Regions from separate parts of the Bradyrhizobium sp. ISRA464 genome, predicted to be linked through region 2. Evidence: predicted binding sites of a transcription regulator. Region 2 holds the regulator's gene; the other holds the start of a gene.
The links. The regulator LexA, encoded in region 2, represses DNA repair genes until DNA is damaged. The targets are predictions, from matches to a motif close to TGTTCNNNNTGTGTTCNG.
Positions count from the first base shown of each region.

Region 1 (7,413 bases), 4.2 Mb from region 2:
TCCTTGGCATGATGAAACAGGCAGCGCAGCTGCAATCCAAGATGCAGGCGATGCAGGAAGAGCTCGGCAATGTCGAGGTCGAGGGCATTTCCGGCGGCGGTCTGGTCGCGGTGCGCATGACCGCGAAGATGGAAGTGAAGGGCGTCAAGATCGATCCCTCGCTGATGAAGCCGGAGGAGCGCGAGGTGCTCGAGGACCTGCTCGTCACCGCGCATGGCGATGCCCGCCGCAAGGCGGAGGCCGCGATGCAGGAGAAGATGGCGGCGCTGACCGGCGGGCTCGGCCTGCCGCCGGGACTTGGTCTCACCTAAATGGCTGCAAGCGTCGCCGGCCCCGAGATTGAGCGCCTGATCCAGTTGCTGGCGCGGTTGCCCGGGCTTGGCCCGCGCTCGGCGCGGCGCGCCGCGCTGCATCTGATCAAGAAGCGCGAAGCGCTGATGACGCCGCTCACCGCGGCCCTGCAGGTTGCGATCGACAAGATCCAGGTCTGCAAGACCTGCGGAAACATCGATACACAAAACCCCTGCACGGTGTGCATCGATCCGCGCCGTGATCCCTCGATCATCGTTGTGGTCGCCGATGTCGCCGATCTCTGGGCGCTGGAACGGGCGAATGCGACCAACGGTCGCTATCACGTGCTGGGCGCGACGCTGTCGCCGCTCGACGGCGTCGGCCCGCAGGACCTCACCATCGATCAGCTGGTGGCCCGCGCACACGCGCCTGAGGTCAGCGAGATCATCCTGGCGCTCAACGCAACCGTCGATGGTCAGACCACCGCGCATTACATCACCGACCTTCTGACGGAAGCCAATGTTCGGGTGACGCGGCTGGCGCATGGTGTGCCGGTCGGCGGCGAGCTTGATTACCTCGATGAAGGTACGCTATCCGCAGCCATGCGGCAGCGGACGCTGTTCTAGATCGCGATCCAACCAGCGGGGTGCCGCGGCATCACCATGCGATCAGCGCAGTTGGAAAAGATCGCGCTGAAACAACATGATAGGGTTGGATGACGATTCGGGGACGGTCATTCACGCTCTGACGAATCAGATACGGAACCATTGGAAATGACGACACACCGATTCGGCGTACGCTTGGGCTTTGCGCTTCTGGCTGCGTTGTTGCTCGGGCCCTGCGCCGGGGCGCAGCGGAACGACGCGCCGCAGAAGCCCGGCAAGCTGATCAGGGCCGGTGACGTGCTGTCGGGGGAACTCAACGCCATGCGCGTGCGCGACGCCAAGAGGGGCGGCAAGCGCGTCGCGACCTACCAGATCACCAGCGAGCCGCGCCGTCTGCCGCCGCCGAACGGTCTCTGCAACCTCGAGACCGGACCGGAGACGTTCCAATTGGTCACGACCAGCGAGGCCCAGGCCGCGCAGCTCAGGAGTCTCACCGGCAAGGAAATCTCGGTGAAGGTCGATGAGATCGCCTGCGCCCAGGACGCTGGCCAGATGAGCGAAGCCATCGTCACGAAATGGAGCGTGGTGACGAAGTAGCCGTTGCCGGTAGTCGCCCGTAGCCCGGATGGAGCGCAGCGAAATCCGGGACAGCTTTGCAAGCTGAGAGACTTCCCCGGATTGCGCTCCGCTCCGTCCGGGCTACGGTTGACTTCGCGGGTGATGACAAGTCAGGCGCTAAACCCTCACCGGTCCCAGCTCCTCAAAATGACCGCGTCGCTGCAGCCAGGCGAGCAGGAGCAGGCTCGGGATAGCGACCAGCACGCAGATCACGAAGAACACCGGCCAGCCCACGGCCTTTGCCACGTAACCGGCGCCCGACGACAGATAGGTGCGGCCGACCGCGGCCAGCGCGGTCAGCAGGGCATACTGGGTTGCGGTGTGTAGTGGATTGCGGCACAGCGCCGACAGATAGGCGACGAAGATCACGGTGCCGATGGCGCTGGTGAAGTTCTCGGCCGTGATCGCGAGCGCTAGCGCCCACTGATTGACGCCGACGTGTGCGAGCCAGGAGAAGGCGAGATTGGCGATGGCCTGCAGCACGCCGCCGATCCATAGGCTGGTCGCGAGCGAATAGCGCCGCGCGACGAAGCCGCCGGCAAAGCCGCCGATCAGTGTTGCGGCAAGCCCGACGCCCTTCACGATCGCCGCATAGTCAACCTTGGAGAAGCCGATATCGATCACGAACGGCGCCGTCATGGTGCCAGAAAACGCGTCGGTGAATTTGAACAGCACCACGAAGGCCAGCGCCGCTAAGGCGTCCTTGCGGTTGAGAAATTCGGAGAATGCGCCAAGCGCCGCGTGGAGCACACGTTCGACAGCATTCTGCGCATGCGTCGCCGCTTCGGCGTTCTTGGATTGCGTGGGCTCGGTCGCGGCCAGCGCGGTGATGGTGCCGATCAGGATCAGCGCGGCCATCACCACATAGCCCCACATCCAGGCCGACGGGCGTGCGAGTCCGGCGGATTCAAAGCCGCTGACGATGAACAGCGCGCCGGCTGTCGAGACCAGCATGCCGACCCGGTAGGCCGCGACATAGGATGCCATGCCGGCGGCTTGCTCGGGTTCAGGCAGGCTCTCGACGCGGAACGCGTCGACCACGATGTCCTGTGTCGACGAGGCGGTCGCGACGAGGAGTGCGGCAAAGGCCGCAAACCACGGCGATCGCGCCGGATCGGCCATCGCCAGCACGAGGATCGCGGCGATCAGCAGCAGCTGCGAGAACACCAGCCAACCACGGCGGCGCCCGAAGAGCTGCGTGAACAGCGGGATATGCAGCGCATCGACCAGGGGCGCCCAGAGGAACTTCAGCGTGTAGGGCGTGCCGATCAGCGCGAGCAGCCCGATGGTGCCGAGATCGACGCCGGCCTCCTTCATCCATACCTGCAACGTCGAGCCCGACAGCGCCAGCGGCAGGCCCGAGGAGAAGCCGAGCAGCATCACGATCAGCACGCGCGGCTGCAAGTACACGGCAAGACTGTCGCGCCAGGAGACGGGGGCGGATGCAGCTTTTTCCGGCGAGGGGGCGGTCGCTTCGGGTGCGGTCATCTATCCCATCGTGAGGTCATCGTCCGCGAAGGCGGACGATCCAGTACTCCGTGACGATTCGTCCAGCCACCTTCGTCCCGGCGTACTGGATGCCCCGCCTTCGCGGGGCATGACGCACAATTAGACACCTGCAATTCCCGGATACAAGTCTTCCCAGTTTGGATTGCGCTCTTCGATCAAACGGACCTTCCAGGCTCGATTCCATTTCTTCAATCGTTTCTCGCGCCGAATCGCGTTCTCTGGATCATCGAACTCGAAGTAAACAAGCTTCACCACATCATATTTCTCAGTATAGCTCTTGATGAGCTTCAGTCTGTGCTCCCCAACTCGCCGAACGAGATCATTTGTCACACCGATGTAGAGCGTGCCGCCGATGCGGCTGGCGAGGATGTAGACATAGAAGCTGCGTAATCCCATCTGCCGCCTCTGGGATACTGGGTCGCCCGGTCAAGCCGGGCGATGACAGCGATTATGTGGCGAAATCAGCGCCTAATACTACTCCCCCGCCTGCAGCTTGCGCGGGGCGGGGAACAGCTCGGGCGTCGCGCCCTTGACGAAGCGGGGGACCTCGATCGGGGTCTCCGACTTGCTGAAATCCAGTTCCTCGATGCGGCCGGCCCGCTTCTCGATCTTGTCGGCGGAGATCAGGATCTGCCTGACGTCCTCGTTCACCTGGCCGAAGTGATTTTGCAGCTTCACGACGCGCTCGCGCAGGCGCGCCAGATCGTCGCCGAGATGCATCACCTCGTTGCGGATCTGGTCGGCGGCGTCGCGGATCCGCGCGTCCTTCAGGATCTGCTGCATCACCTGGATCGCCAGCATCAATAGCGAGGGCGACACCAGCACGACACGGGCGCGATAGGCCTTCTGGATCACATCGTCGAAGCCGTCATGGATCTCGGCATAGACCGATTCCGACGGCACGAACATCAGCGCGGTGTCCTGGGTCTCGCCGGGGATCAGGTATTTTTCCGCGATGTCGCTGACGTGCTTCAGCACGTCGCTGCGCAGCCGCTGGCTGGCGAATTTGCGCTCCTCGTCGCTGCGGGCGTCGTGCAGCGCGGTCATCGCCTCCAGCGGGAACTTCGCGTCGATGCAGAGCGGCCGCTGGTCGGGCAGGAACACCACGCAATCCGGCCGCTTGCCCGTGGTCAGCGTGTACTGGAACTCGTAGGAACCCTTCGCCATGCCGTCCTGGACGATCGCCTCCATCCGCGCCTGGCCGAAGGCGCCGCGCGACTGCTTGTTGGCGAGCACGTCGCGCAGCGTCGTCACCTGGGTGGTGAGCTCGTTGAGGTTCTTGTGGGCATGGTCGATGATGCCGAGCCGCTCGTGCAGCACGCGCAGGCTGTCCATCGTGTTGCGCGTCGATTGTTCCATCGACTGGCCGACCCGGTGGGTGACCGAATCCAGCCGCTCGTTGACGGCGCGCGCCATCTCGGCCTGGCGGCCGGCCAGCGCCTGGGCCATGGCGTCGACCCGCCCGGAGGCCTCGCTCTGGGTGCGCAGCATGTCGGCCAGCCGTTCCTCCAGCTCGTCGGCGCGGATGGTCTGCGCCATCGCGAGTTCCGCGCCGCGCCGGCTGGCCCGCGCGATCACCAGGGCAATGCTCAGCAACAGGAGCAATGCCAGCACGCCAAGGGCGATCAGCGCGTCGGAGACGCGGACGTGCAGGTCACCGATGGTCAGGAGGATCTCGTTCATGCCGGCCGTTGTAGCCGATTCGCTGCCTGACGCGAACGAAGAGGGAACATTTATGGTTAATTCTTCGTTGATTTTCTTGGTTAACGCGAGTTGAAGAAAGGTGGTTAAGGCTGCCTTAACCGGTTCCGGAGCGCATTGACCCCCGCAGGTCAGCGGCTTAAATCGCGCGCATGGCTATCAGAGAAATCATCATTCTGCCGGACAAGCAGTTGCGGCTGGTGTCGAAACCTGTCGAGAAGGTGACGCCGGAGATCCGCAAGCTCGCCGACGACATGTTCGAGACCATGTATGACGCACCCGGCATCGGACTGGCGGCGATCCAGGTCGCACAGCCGCTCCGGCTGATCACCATGGACCTCGCCAAGCGCGACGAGAACGGCGAGACGACGCCGAAGCCGCGCGTCTTCATCAATCCGGAGATCATCGCACGCTCGGAGGAGCTCTCGGTCTACGAAGAGGGCTGCTTGTCGATCCCTGAATATTACGAGGAGGTCGAGCGTCCCGCGCGCGTGCGCGTCCGCTTCCTGGATCTCGATGGCAAGGTGCACGAGGAGGACGCCGAAGGCCTCTACGCCACCTGCATCCAGCACGAGATCGACCACCTCAACGGCGTGCTGTTCGTCGACTACCTGTCGAAGCTCAAGCGCGACCGCGTGCTGAAGAAGTTTGCCAAGGCCGCCAAGCGCGTGGCGGAGTAGATCATATCGCTGTCTTGGACACGTCATGGCCGGGCTTGACCCGGCCATCCACGTCTTGTTTCGCTATTCGCCGAAAACGTGGATGCCCGAGCCAAGCCCGGGCATGACGGAGAACCCCAACCCCGAGCCCTGCTGCATGCCTCTCCGCCTGATCTTCATGGGCACGCCCGATTTCGCGGTGCCGACGCTGCTGGAGCTGGTCGCGCACGGCCATGAGGTCGTGGCCGTCTATACTCGCGCGCCGAAGCCGGGCGGACGCCGCGGCCTGCAATTGCAGCCGACGCCGGTCGAGCGCGAGGCGCGGCGGCTCGGCATTCCCGTTCTGACGCCAAAGACGTTGAAGACGCCGGACGCGCTCGGGGAATTCCGCGCGCATGATGCGGATGCCGCCGTCGTGGTGGCCTATGGCATGATCCTGCCGCAGGCAATTCTCGACGCGCCGAAACTGGGTTGCTTCAACCTGCATGCCTCGCTGCTGCCGCGCTGGCGCGGCGCCGCCCCGATCAACCGCGCCATCATGGCGGGCGATGCCGAGAGCGGCGTGATGGTGATGAAAATGGATGTCGGGCTCGACACCGGCGATGTCGCGATGGTCGAGCGGCTCGCAATCTCGGACAGCATGACGGCATCCGACCTCCACGATGCGTTGGCGCCGCTCGGCGCCGACCTGATGGTGCGCGCGATGGGCGGACTGGAGCGCGGCGGTTTGCGGCTGACGAAGCAGAGCGAGGATGGCGTCACCTACGCCGCCAAGATCGAGAAGGCCGAGGCGAAGATCGACTGGAGCAAGCCGGCGCACGCGGTGCTGCGGCACATTCACGGGCTTTCGCCGTTCCCCGGTGCCTGGTGCGAGCTCGCAGGCGACGGCGAGCCGGTGCGCTTGAAAATCCTGCGCTGCGAGCTGGCCAGGGGCTCAGGCGCGCCCGGTGACGTGCTCGACGACAACCTTGCGATCGCCAGTGGCGGCGGCGCGATCCGAATTCTCGAGCTGCAGCGCGCCGGCAAGGCGCCGATGAAGGCCGCGGATTTCCTGCGCGGCACGCCGCTGAAACCGCCTGCGCGGCTCGCCTAGCACTGTCATACCCCGCGCAGGCGGGGTATCCAGTACGCCGCGGCCTCGAAGTCGAACTGGGACATCACGGAGTACTGGATCGTCCGCCCCAGTGCGCAATTGCGCACAAGGCGGACGATGACATCGGAACAAATGCCCCGCTACAAGCTCACCATCGAATATGACGGCACGCCGTTCTCCGGCTGGCAGATCCAGGAGACCGCGCCGACCGTGCAGGGCGCGCTGGAAACGGCGGTCAAGGCGATCTGCGGCGAAGACGTCCGCGTCCATGGCGCCGGCCGCACCGATGCCGGCGTGCATGCGCGCGGCCAGGTCGCGCATTGCGACATCGCCAAGAGCTTTCCGCCGGGTCGTTTGCGCGACGGGCTGAACGCGCATCTGCGCCCGCATCCGATTGCGATCCTTGCGGCCGACATCGTGCCTGACGATTTCGAGGCGCGCTTCTCGGCAACGAAGCGGCATTATCTCTATCGCATCGTCAACACCCGCGCGAACCTCGCGCTCGACATCGGGCGCGTCTGGCGTGTGCCGCGTGCGCTCGACGCTGTGGCCATGCACACGGCCGCGCAGCGGCTGCTCGGCAAGCACGATTTCACCACCTTCCGCGACACCGAGTGTCAGGCCAGATCGCCGGAGAAGACGCTCGATCAGCTCGACGTCACGCGCGACGGCGATGCCGTGAACATCGTGACCTCGGCGCGCTCGTTCCTGCACAGCCAGGTGCGCTCGATGGTGGGATCGCTGGTCTGGGTCGGCGAGGGCCGCTGGAGCGCGGATGATCTTTCCACAGCGCTCGCCGCCAGGGATCGTGCCGCCTGCGGCCCGGTCGCGCCGCCGCAGGGACTGTATCTGGTGCGGGTTGATTACTAGTGGCCCCAACCCCTACTGTGCATGGGGTTGTTTTCGATGTTTTTGTCCAGCCGAGCGGCTGGATTAC
Region 1 covers NZ_CP094526.1:8,206,031-8,213,443, reverse strand. The annotation lists gene MTX19_RS38095 (YbaB/EbfC family nucleoid-associated protein) at 1-311, shown strand, start outside; gene recR (recombination mediator RecR) at 312-917, shown strand; gene MTX19_RS38085 (hypothetical protein) at 1,065-1,493, shown strand; gene MTX19_RS38080 (MFS transporter) at 1,632-3,002, opposite strand; gene MTX19_RS38075 (GIY-YIG nuclease family protein) at 3,123-3,419, opposite strand; gene rmuC (DNA recombination protein RmuC) at 3,498-4,706, opposite strand; gene def (peptide deformylase) at 4,877-5,404, shown strand; gene fmt (methionyl-tRNA formyltransferase) at 5,541-6,476, shown strand; gene truA (tRNA pseudouridine(38-40) synthase TruA) at 6,609-7,346, shown strand; gene dapE (succinyl-diaminopimelate desuccinylase) at 7,410-7,413, opposite strand, start outside.
Region 1: a site for LexA is predicted at 4,738-4,755, ahead of rmuC (DNA recombination protein RmuC). Genes of this name have one in related genera too.

Region 2 (7,413 bases):
GCGATGTTCATCTCGGGGCTTGGCCACCTGCTGTCGATCTCCGGCTACCACATGGCCGTCGTCGCGGGCGTGGTGTTCTTCGCGGTGCGTGCGCTGCTCGCGCTGTTCCCGGCGCTGACGGCGGGGGATCCGATCAAGAAATGGGCGGCCGCCGCAGCCCTCGTCGCCGCCGCCTTCTATCTCATGCTGTCGGGGGCCGAGGTTGCGACCCAGCGATCCTTTTTCATGACGGCGGTGGTGCTGATCGCTGTGATCGTCGATCGCCGCGCGATCACGTTCCGCACGCTGGCGGTGGCTGCGCTGATCGTGCTCGTGATCGCGCCGGAAGCGCTGGTGCATCCGAGCTTCCAGATGTCGTTCGCGGCTACCCTCGGGCTGGTGGCGCTGGTGCAGATCGGGATGCCGAGCCTGTTGGCCTCGCCTGATCACTCGGTGACGGCGCGGGTGGCGCTGTGGGGCGGGCGCGAGATCGCCATGCTGGTGTTGGCCTCGCTGGTGGCGGGGCTCGCCACGACGCCCTACGCCGCGTTCCACTTCCACCGCGTCACGCCCTACGGGCTGCTCGCCAATCTCGCGGCGATGCCGGTGGTGTCGGCGGTGGTGATGCCGGCGGGCCTGCTGGGGCTCGCCGCGATGCCGTTCGGGTTCGACGGCGTGTTCTGGGCGATCATGGGCGTTGGCATCGACTGGATGATCGTGGTGACGCAATGGGTCGCCGCCCCGCCGGGCGCGGTCGGGCGCATGGCGGCGTTCGGCACCGGGCCGCTGATCGTGGCGAGCGCCGGCCTCGTCCTGCTCGGGTTGTTGCGCACGCCGTTGCGCTGGTCGGGCGCGGCGCTGCTTGCGGTGGCGCTGATCTGGGCGGTGCGGGTGCCGCAGTCGGACGTGCTGGTCGCGGCCGACGGCCGCAATGTGGCGGTCCGCGGCGGCGACGGGCGGCTGCATCTGATGCGGAGCGGCAAGGACGCCTTCCTGATCAAGGAGTGGCTGGCGGCGGACGCCGACGCGCGGACGGCGGCCGACGCCTCGCTCGCGGACGGCGTCTCCTGCGACGAGAACGGCTGCGTGACCCAGGGCGCGGGCGGCATGCTCGTTTCGCTGGCGATGCGGCCCGCGGCGCTGGCCGACGATTGCGAGCGTGCGGCGCTGATCGTGACGGCACGGCCGGCGCCGCAGGGCTGCGCGGCCTCGGTGATCGATGCCGAACGGCTGCGGCGGCGCCACGGCGCGCTGGTGCTGCGCCGCACCCGCGATGGCTTTGCCGTCGATGCGGTCAGGCCCGGCGGGATCGACCGGCCATGGACGCCGGCGGTTCCCGGCGACACCGAGAGCGAGACCGCGCTGCGCCTGCCCGGCCGCGCGCCGCGCCCGGCGGTGGATGCGACCCCGGCGGAGGCCGATCTGCAGGGCGACGATTAGTGCTGATCGGGGAGGGGATGGGTCGGCAGGTCAAAGGCGCCGAGGTGATACTCGTCCGAGTCAGGATCGGCGTCGGGCTTCTTGACTAGGGTAAACGTCGCTTCGGGGAATTGCTGCCAGACCTTCAGGTCGTCAGCCGTCACGGTCAGCCAGCCGAACCGGAACATGTAGCGGCCCGGCTCCGTGACGCGTCCAGCCTTTTGCCATGTGACCTTGTCGACCACCGAGCACGTCCTTGTCCGTGAGCGATGATGCGCCAAGGCGCCGTCCGACGCAAATCCCCAGACGCGCCCCGGAACCCGAAGTCCGGGGTCGCTCGAAATCGGTTAGGTCACATGCCGCAGGTCCAAACTCATCCTGCGGCCATGATGCGCTCAACCCAAAAACAGCGACGCGAATGCAGAGGGCCGCCGCTCGACCACCTTCGGCTTCTCGACGACAGGCGGGTGAAGAGCGGGTAGCTGCAGTACGGTGACGTGCTGTCCTTCGACGAGCTGGGTCACCAGCACATGGCTGCCGTCGGGGAATTCGACCGCATCATGATGGCGATCGGGAACGTCGGGCTCGACTTCGTTGAACACGCCGACGCGGAAGCCGATCGTCTTGGTCCAGATCCAGCGGCTGTCGTAGCGCACGTTCTCGACGAACGCGAGCTCGGTGCCGGGAAGCATGCAGACCGCGACATTTGGATCGCTCTCCGAAGCAAAGCCGCGGGTTGACGTGCCGCGGAATGTCGTGGTGATCAGCGTCTCTCCGACAACGGCGGGGCGCGATGCCACGGCGTGCAGACTATAGTCACACATCGGATGGCTCCTCATTTCGAGATAGCGACCCGTGCCTCTCCTGAGGCGCAGGCCTCTACCAGAGTGGACGACAGCAAACGAGGTTCTTCCCGTTTCTGGGCGATTGTACGACTGGCTGCGGAAGGCTCCGATCACAAACGCGCTACAGCGTTCCGGTGGTATCGGGACGCGCCGGAGGCCCTCGCGCAGCGCAGTCTATAGGCAACGGCGTTGCGCGTCGCTCGTTCCCTCACAACATGTGTTCAACTGCACGAAGGCACGCCGCGCTGCACGCGGTCGCGGCTGGACATGCGACGCGGTCAGTATTTGCGATAGAGCCCGATCAGCTTGCCCTGGATCCGTACGCGGTTTGGCGGCAGGATGCGCACTTCATAGGCGGTATTGGCAGGCTCGAGCGCGATCGACGCGCCGCGGCGGCGGAAGCGCTTCAGCGTCGCTTCCTCCTCGTCGATCAGCGCCACCACGATGTCGCCGGTGTTGGCGGTGTCGTTGCGCTGGATCAGCGCCATGTCGCCGTCGAGGATGCCGGCGTCGACCATGGAGTCGCCGCGCACCTCCAGCGCATAATGTTCGCCGGCGCCGAGCATGTCCGGCGGCACGCTGATGGTGTGGCTGCGGGTCTGCAGCGCCTCGATCGGCGTACCGGCCGCGATCCGGCCCATGACAGGGACGGCGACCGGCCGGTTGCCGTCATCCTCGGCGATCTGCGGCGTGCTGGAGCGCTTGCCGAGCGTGCCCTCGATAACACTGGGGGTGAAGCCGCGGCGGCCGTTGCCGCCGCCGGCCGAGAGTTCGGGAAGCTTGATCACCTCGATGGCGCGGGCGCGGTTCGGCAGGCGGCGGATGAAGCCGCGCTCCTCCAGTGCTGTAATGAGGCGGTGGATACCGGACTTCGAGCGCAGGTCGAGCGCATCCTTCATCTCGTCGAAAGAGGGCGGGACGCCGGCCTCCTTCAGACGTTCATTGATGAAACGCAGAAGTTCGTACTGTTTGCGCGTGAGCATCTCGAGTATTCCCCCGGTTGATAGCGTCGTTCGATTCCGAGACCTTCAGGGAGCCTGACCTCGGGAGCGCGAGACTTGCGACACTCCTCAGTGCGCTCCCATTTGTAGACACCAGTACTCGAAACAAATCATGAACGGACACTATATGTTCGATATGTGTTCCGCAACCACTTAATTTCCGGTGAACGCAGCCGCTCGCGCCTGATCGGTGCGGTCGCAAAGCCTCACTCAGGCAGTGTCAGGATCTCGCACGCCTCGCCTTTGACGGCCGCCGGCGCGAACGGCGGACGGATCACAAGTGCCCGTGCCGCAGCAAGATTCCCCAACAGCGAGCTGTCCTGCTGGGTGACGGGTGTCGCGATCAGCTTGCCGTCGTCGCGCTCTTCGAGCCGCGCACGGAGATAGTCCTCGCGCTGATCGTTGGCGGCGAGGTCACGGCCAAGCAGGGCGCTGTCGCGGACATGATGAATCACTTTTCGGCCGCTCAGGGCGCGAATCAACGGCACCAGAAACAGGAAGGCGCAGACATAGGACGACACCGGATTTCCGGGCAGGCCGATCACCCGCATTGTTCCCAGCCGGCCATGCATCATCGGCTTGCCCGGCCGCATCGCGATCCGCCAGAACGCCATCCGGACGCCCTCCGCCTCCAGCGACTGCTTGACGAGATCATGATCGCCGACCGAGGCGCCGCCGGTGGTGATCAGGATGTCGGCGTCCGCCTCCCGCGCCTGGCGGATGCCGGCCGTGGTGGCCGCCACCGTATCGGCGGCGATGCCGAGGTCGACGGTCTCCGCGCCCTCCGCGCGGGCCAGGGCCCGCAGCGCGTAGCCGTTGGAATAGACAATCTGGCCGGGGCCGGGGCGGGAGCCCGGCATCACCAGCTCGTCGCCGGTCGCCAGCACCGCGACCTTCGGACGGCGGCGCACGGCGAGTTCCGGATAGTTCATGGCCGCGGCGAGCGAGAGCGCGCGGTCGGAGAGGCGGCTGCCGGCCGCAAGCAGCACGTCGCCCGCGTGGAAGTCGACGCCAGCGGAGCGGATGTGCCGTCCCTTCGCGGCGGCCTCGGTGATCGTGATGTGGTCGCCGTCAGCCTTGGTGTCTTCCTGGATAATGACGGCGTCCGCGCCGTCAGGGATCACGCCGCCGGTGAAGATCCGCACCGCTTCGCCCGCGCCGACCGTCCGCTCGAACGGGCGGCCGGCGGCGACTTCGCCAATCACCTTCAGCCTGGCCGACAGGTCGGACGCATCGGCCGCGCGCACCGCATAGCCGTCCATCGCCGACATGGCCTGCGGCGGCTGCGTGCGCCGCGCCGCGACGTCGCGCGCCAGCGTGCGGTGGTAGGCGGCATCGAGCGCGACCGTCTCCTCCGGCAGCGGTTCGGCGCCGGCGAGAATGGCTGACAGGGCATCGGCAACCGGCATCAGGGCCACGGGCAGGGCTCCTCAAATCCCAAGGTCTTCATATTCCAAGTGCGGTGAGTGCCCTTGCCACGTCATCCGTCGATGTCACATGGATGGCATGTAGGCCGCGCGCCCGCGCACCCTCGATATTGGCCGCTGTGTCGTCGAAGAACAGGATCCGTGACGCCGGCACGCCGATCGCTCTTACCACATGATCATAGGCCTCGGCGTCCGGTTTTCGAAGGCCGATCGCCGACGACAGGAACACGTTGCGAAAATGCCTGAGCACATCGGCATAGGCGACCGAGAAATGCGCGATGTGGGCCGGGTTGGTGTTCGAGAAGGCATAGAGCGGCATCCGCTTCGCGGCTGTCGCCAGGAGCGGCGCGATACCCGGCATCTCGCCGGTGAAGATCGCGTTCCAGCCCTCGAGGAACTGCGCATCGGTGAGGTCGATGCCGAGCGAGCGGCGCAGGTTCGCGAAGAACGCCGCGTCGTCGACCTTGCCGGTCTCGTGATGCTTGAAGCTGTCGTCGACGACGAAGCGCCGTGCGAGATCGGCAGGCGCGCAGCCGGCGTGTCCCGCCCAGTTCGCCATCACCCTGTCGAAGCTGATGTCGAGCACGACGCGGCCGATATCGAACAGCAGCACGTCGACGGAATTGGGGGAGAGTTGCGTGGTCATTGCATGAACGGTGTACGAAAATTGCGGGCAGGCGGCAATGTCTTCGATTGGGGAGTCCTCGATGATGGCTCCCTCAGTTCACGTCATTGCGAGGAGCTCGCGACAAAATTGCAAAGCAATTTTGCGCTGAAGCGACGACTTGTCCGCCGAAGCCTCGGCGAAGGCGGAAGCAATCCATCGCTCCGCCCCGCCGTCATACCCCGCGCATGCGGGGTATCCAGTACGCTGCGGCCTCTCGGGTCAATCACTGCTGCCTCTGGAATACTGGATCGCCCGCTTTCGCGGGCGATGACAGTCGTTGAGATATGGCTTTGCGTTCTCGCGACACGATCTGTCCGAGCTTTGCTTCTTCGTTTCGCCCTCTCTTGATCAGAGGGCGCAGGGAAAGCCGGGTGCCGATCGCACCCATGGGTCCCGAGCAAATGGAAAGCTCGGGAGGTAGGACCACAGGTGAAACCGGAGCAATCCCGGCTTTCCCTGCGCGATGGGTTACGGCTTATACGTGCTCTCCCCGGCGAGACTGGGCTTTGTTGTCACCGTCTTTGCAAAAGCGCTTCGCGCTTTGCAAGGAGACACCTGCCACTAGGGCGTCAGGCCTGCACGACTTCACCGTCCGCCTCATGCGCACTCGTCAGTTGCGCAATCGGCGTCCACCGCATCTCGACCCAACACTCGTGACGATCGCGAAGCGCCCCTCAAGCGGGTGAGACGGGCCATTCATACATTGAGTTGCGCTTCTGGAAAACAGAAATATTTCTCGCCCAAGGACTTGACGGTTTTTACTGAGTTGCCCGTCGTGTCCAATCGGCAACACGTTCCCAGGCGAACGCGGCGCTCGCGAGCGCGGGTGAAGTAGCGCCTGTGCTCGCAAGGGCGGAAAGTCTGATAGGCCGGTCACGTTCGCACGACCCTCAGAAGCAGACACGAGTCGTGGCCGTGTCCTTAGATCGCGAGGGAGGGGATCCAGAAGTAGTACGCATTCAGCATGTAGAGCCCGGACGCGATCAGCGTGACGGCGCCCGCAATCTCAAAGCTCTTATGATAGTTGCTGAGTACGCTGAGGTTTTCCAACCATCCAGCGGCCCATGCTCCCAACGCAATCGGAATTGCGCGACCAACTGAGAACGCGAGCAACAGCGCCGCACCGAAGAGCGGCGATGCGATTGCCGCCGCTGCACCGAGCAAAATAACCAGTGCGGGCGTGCAGACCGGACAGACCGCGACTGCAAAGACAATCCCGAGCGCGAACGCTCCCCACGCAGTCGTCGGACGTTTCGCGCGCGGCGCAAACCATGGCAAACGCAAGCGAACCCACCCAGGCCACATGAGACCCAGGACAATGAGAACTGGCCCAAGCAAGAGTCCCCATTGGCGTCCGATCAAGTGTGCGGCCCAACTTCCGCCAAGACCGGCGACAAAGCCGAGGGCGACCTGGGCAAGGATCATGGCTGCTGTGAAAGCAACAGCGAAGAGCGCCGACTGTTGTGCGCTCCGCGCTCGCGTGACATAGGCGAGTGAAACCGGAATTGACGCGAGCGCTACTGGATTGAAGCTGAAGACAAGACCAGCGATGAAGGCGACGCCGAGCGCCAGCAAACTCGCGTGTTCGACGGCCTGGCTGAGCGTATCCATGTCCATGTCAGGCTCTCTTGTTGATTCGTCTAACCAGTTCGCGGCGCAATTGTCCGCACGTGGGCAACGAGGCAAAGACGACATCGCCATCGATTACAATCGATGGAAGCGTGATCACGCCGACTTCAACCGCATAGTCCAATTGGTCGAGTACATTTAGCTCGCGCCAAACAAGACCGGGAACCAGCTCGATCGCCGTCGCCCTTAGCGCATCCTTGTCGTCAGCGCACTTCGTGCAGCCGGGTGCGTAGAATAGTTCGATCTTCATTTTTGAGCACGGCCAATATTGGGCAATCGTCCAAAGGTCGCTCCCCGCAGGCGGCGCAGCCTGGGCTATGGAACATCTCCACCTTCATGTTTCACTGCACCCTTTCCGAACCGTTGGCTTGCTCCAGCGCGGCGATGATCGTGCATTCTTTGACCGGCCGCTTCTCGTTCGCACACTCAGAGATCAGTTGATCGAG
Region 2 covers NZ_CP094526.1:3,951,014-3,958,426, forward strand. The annotation lists gene MTX19_RS18585 (ComEC/Rec2 family competence protein) at 1-1,419, shown strand, start outside; gene MTX19_RS18590 (hypothetical protein) at 1,416-1,643, opposite strand; gene MTX19_RS18595 (hypothetical protein) at 1,794-2,222, opposite strand; gene lexA (transcriptional repressor LexA) at 2,522-3,226, opposite strand; gene glp (gephyrin-like molybdotransferase Glp) at 3,451-4,662, opposite strand; gene MTX19_RS18610 (HAD family phosphatase) at 4,691-5,317, opposite strand; gene MTX19_RS18615 (cytochrome c biogenesis protein CcdA) at 6,260-6,955, opposite strand; gene MTX19_RS18620 (thioredoxin family protein) at 6,957-7,217, opposite strand; gene MTX19_RS18625 (heavy metal-responsive transcriptional regulator) at 7,309-7,413, opposite strand, start outside.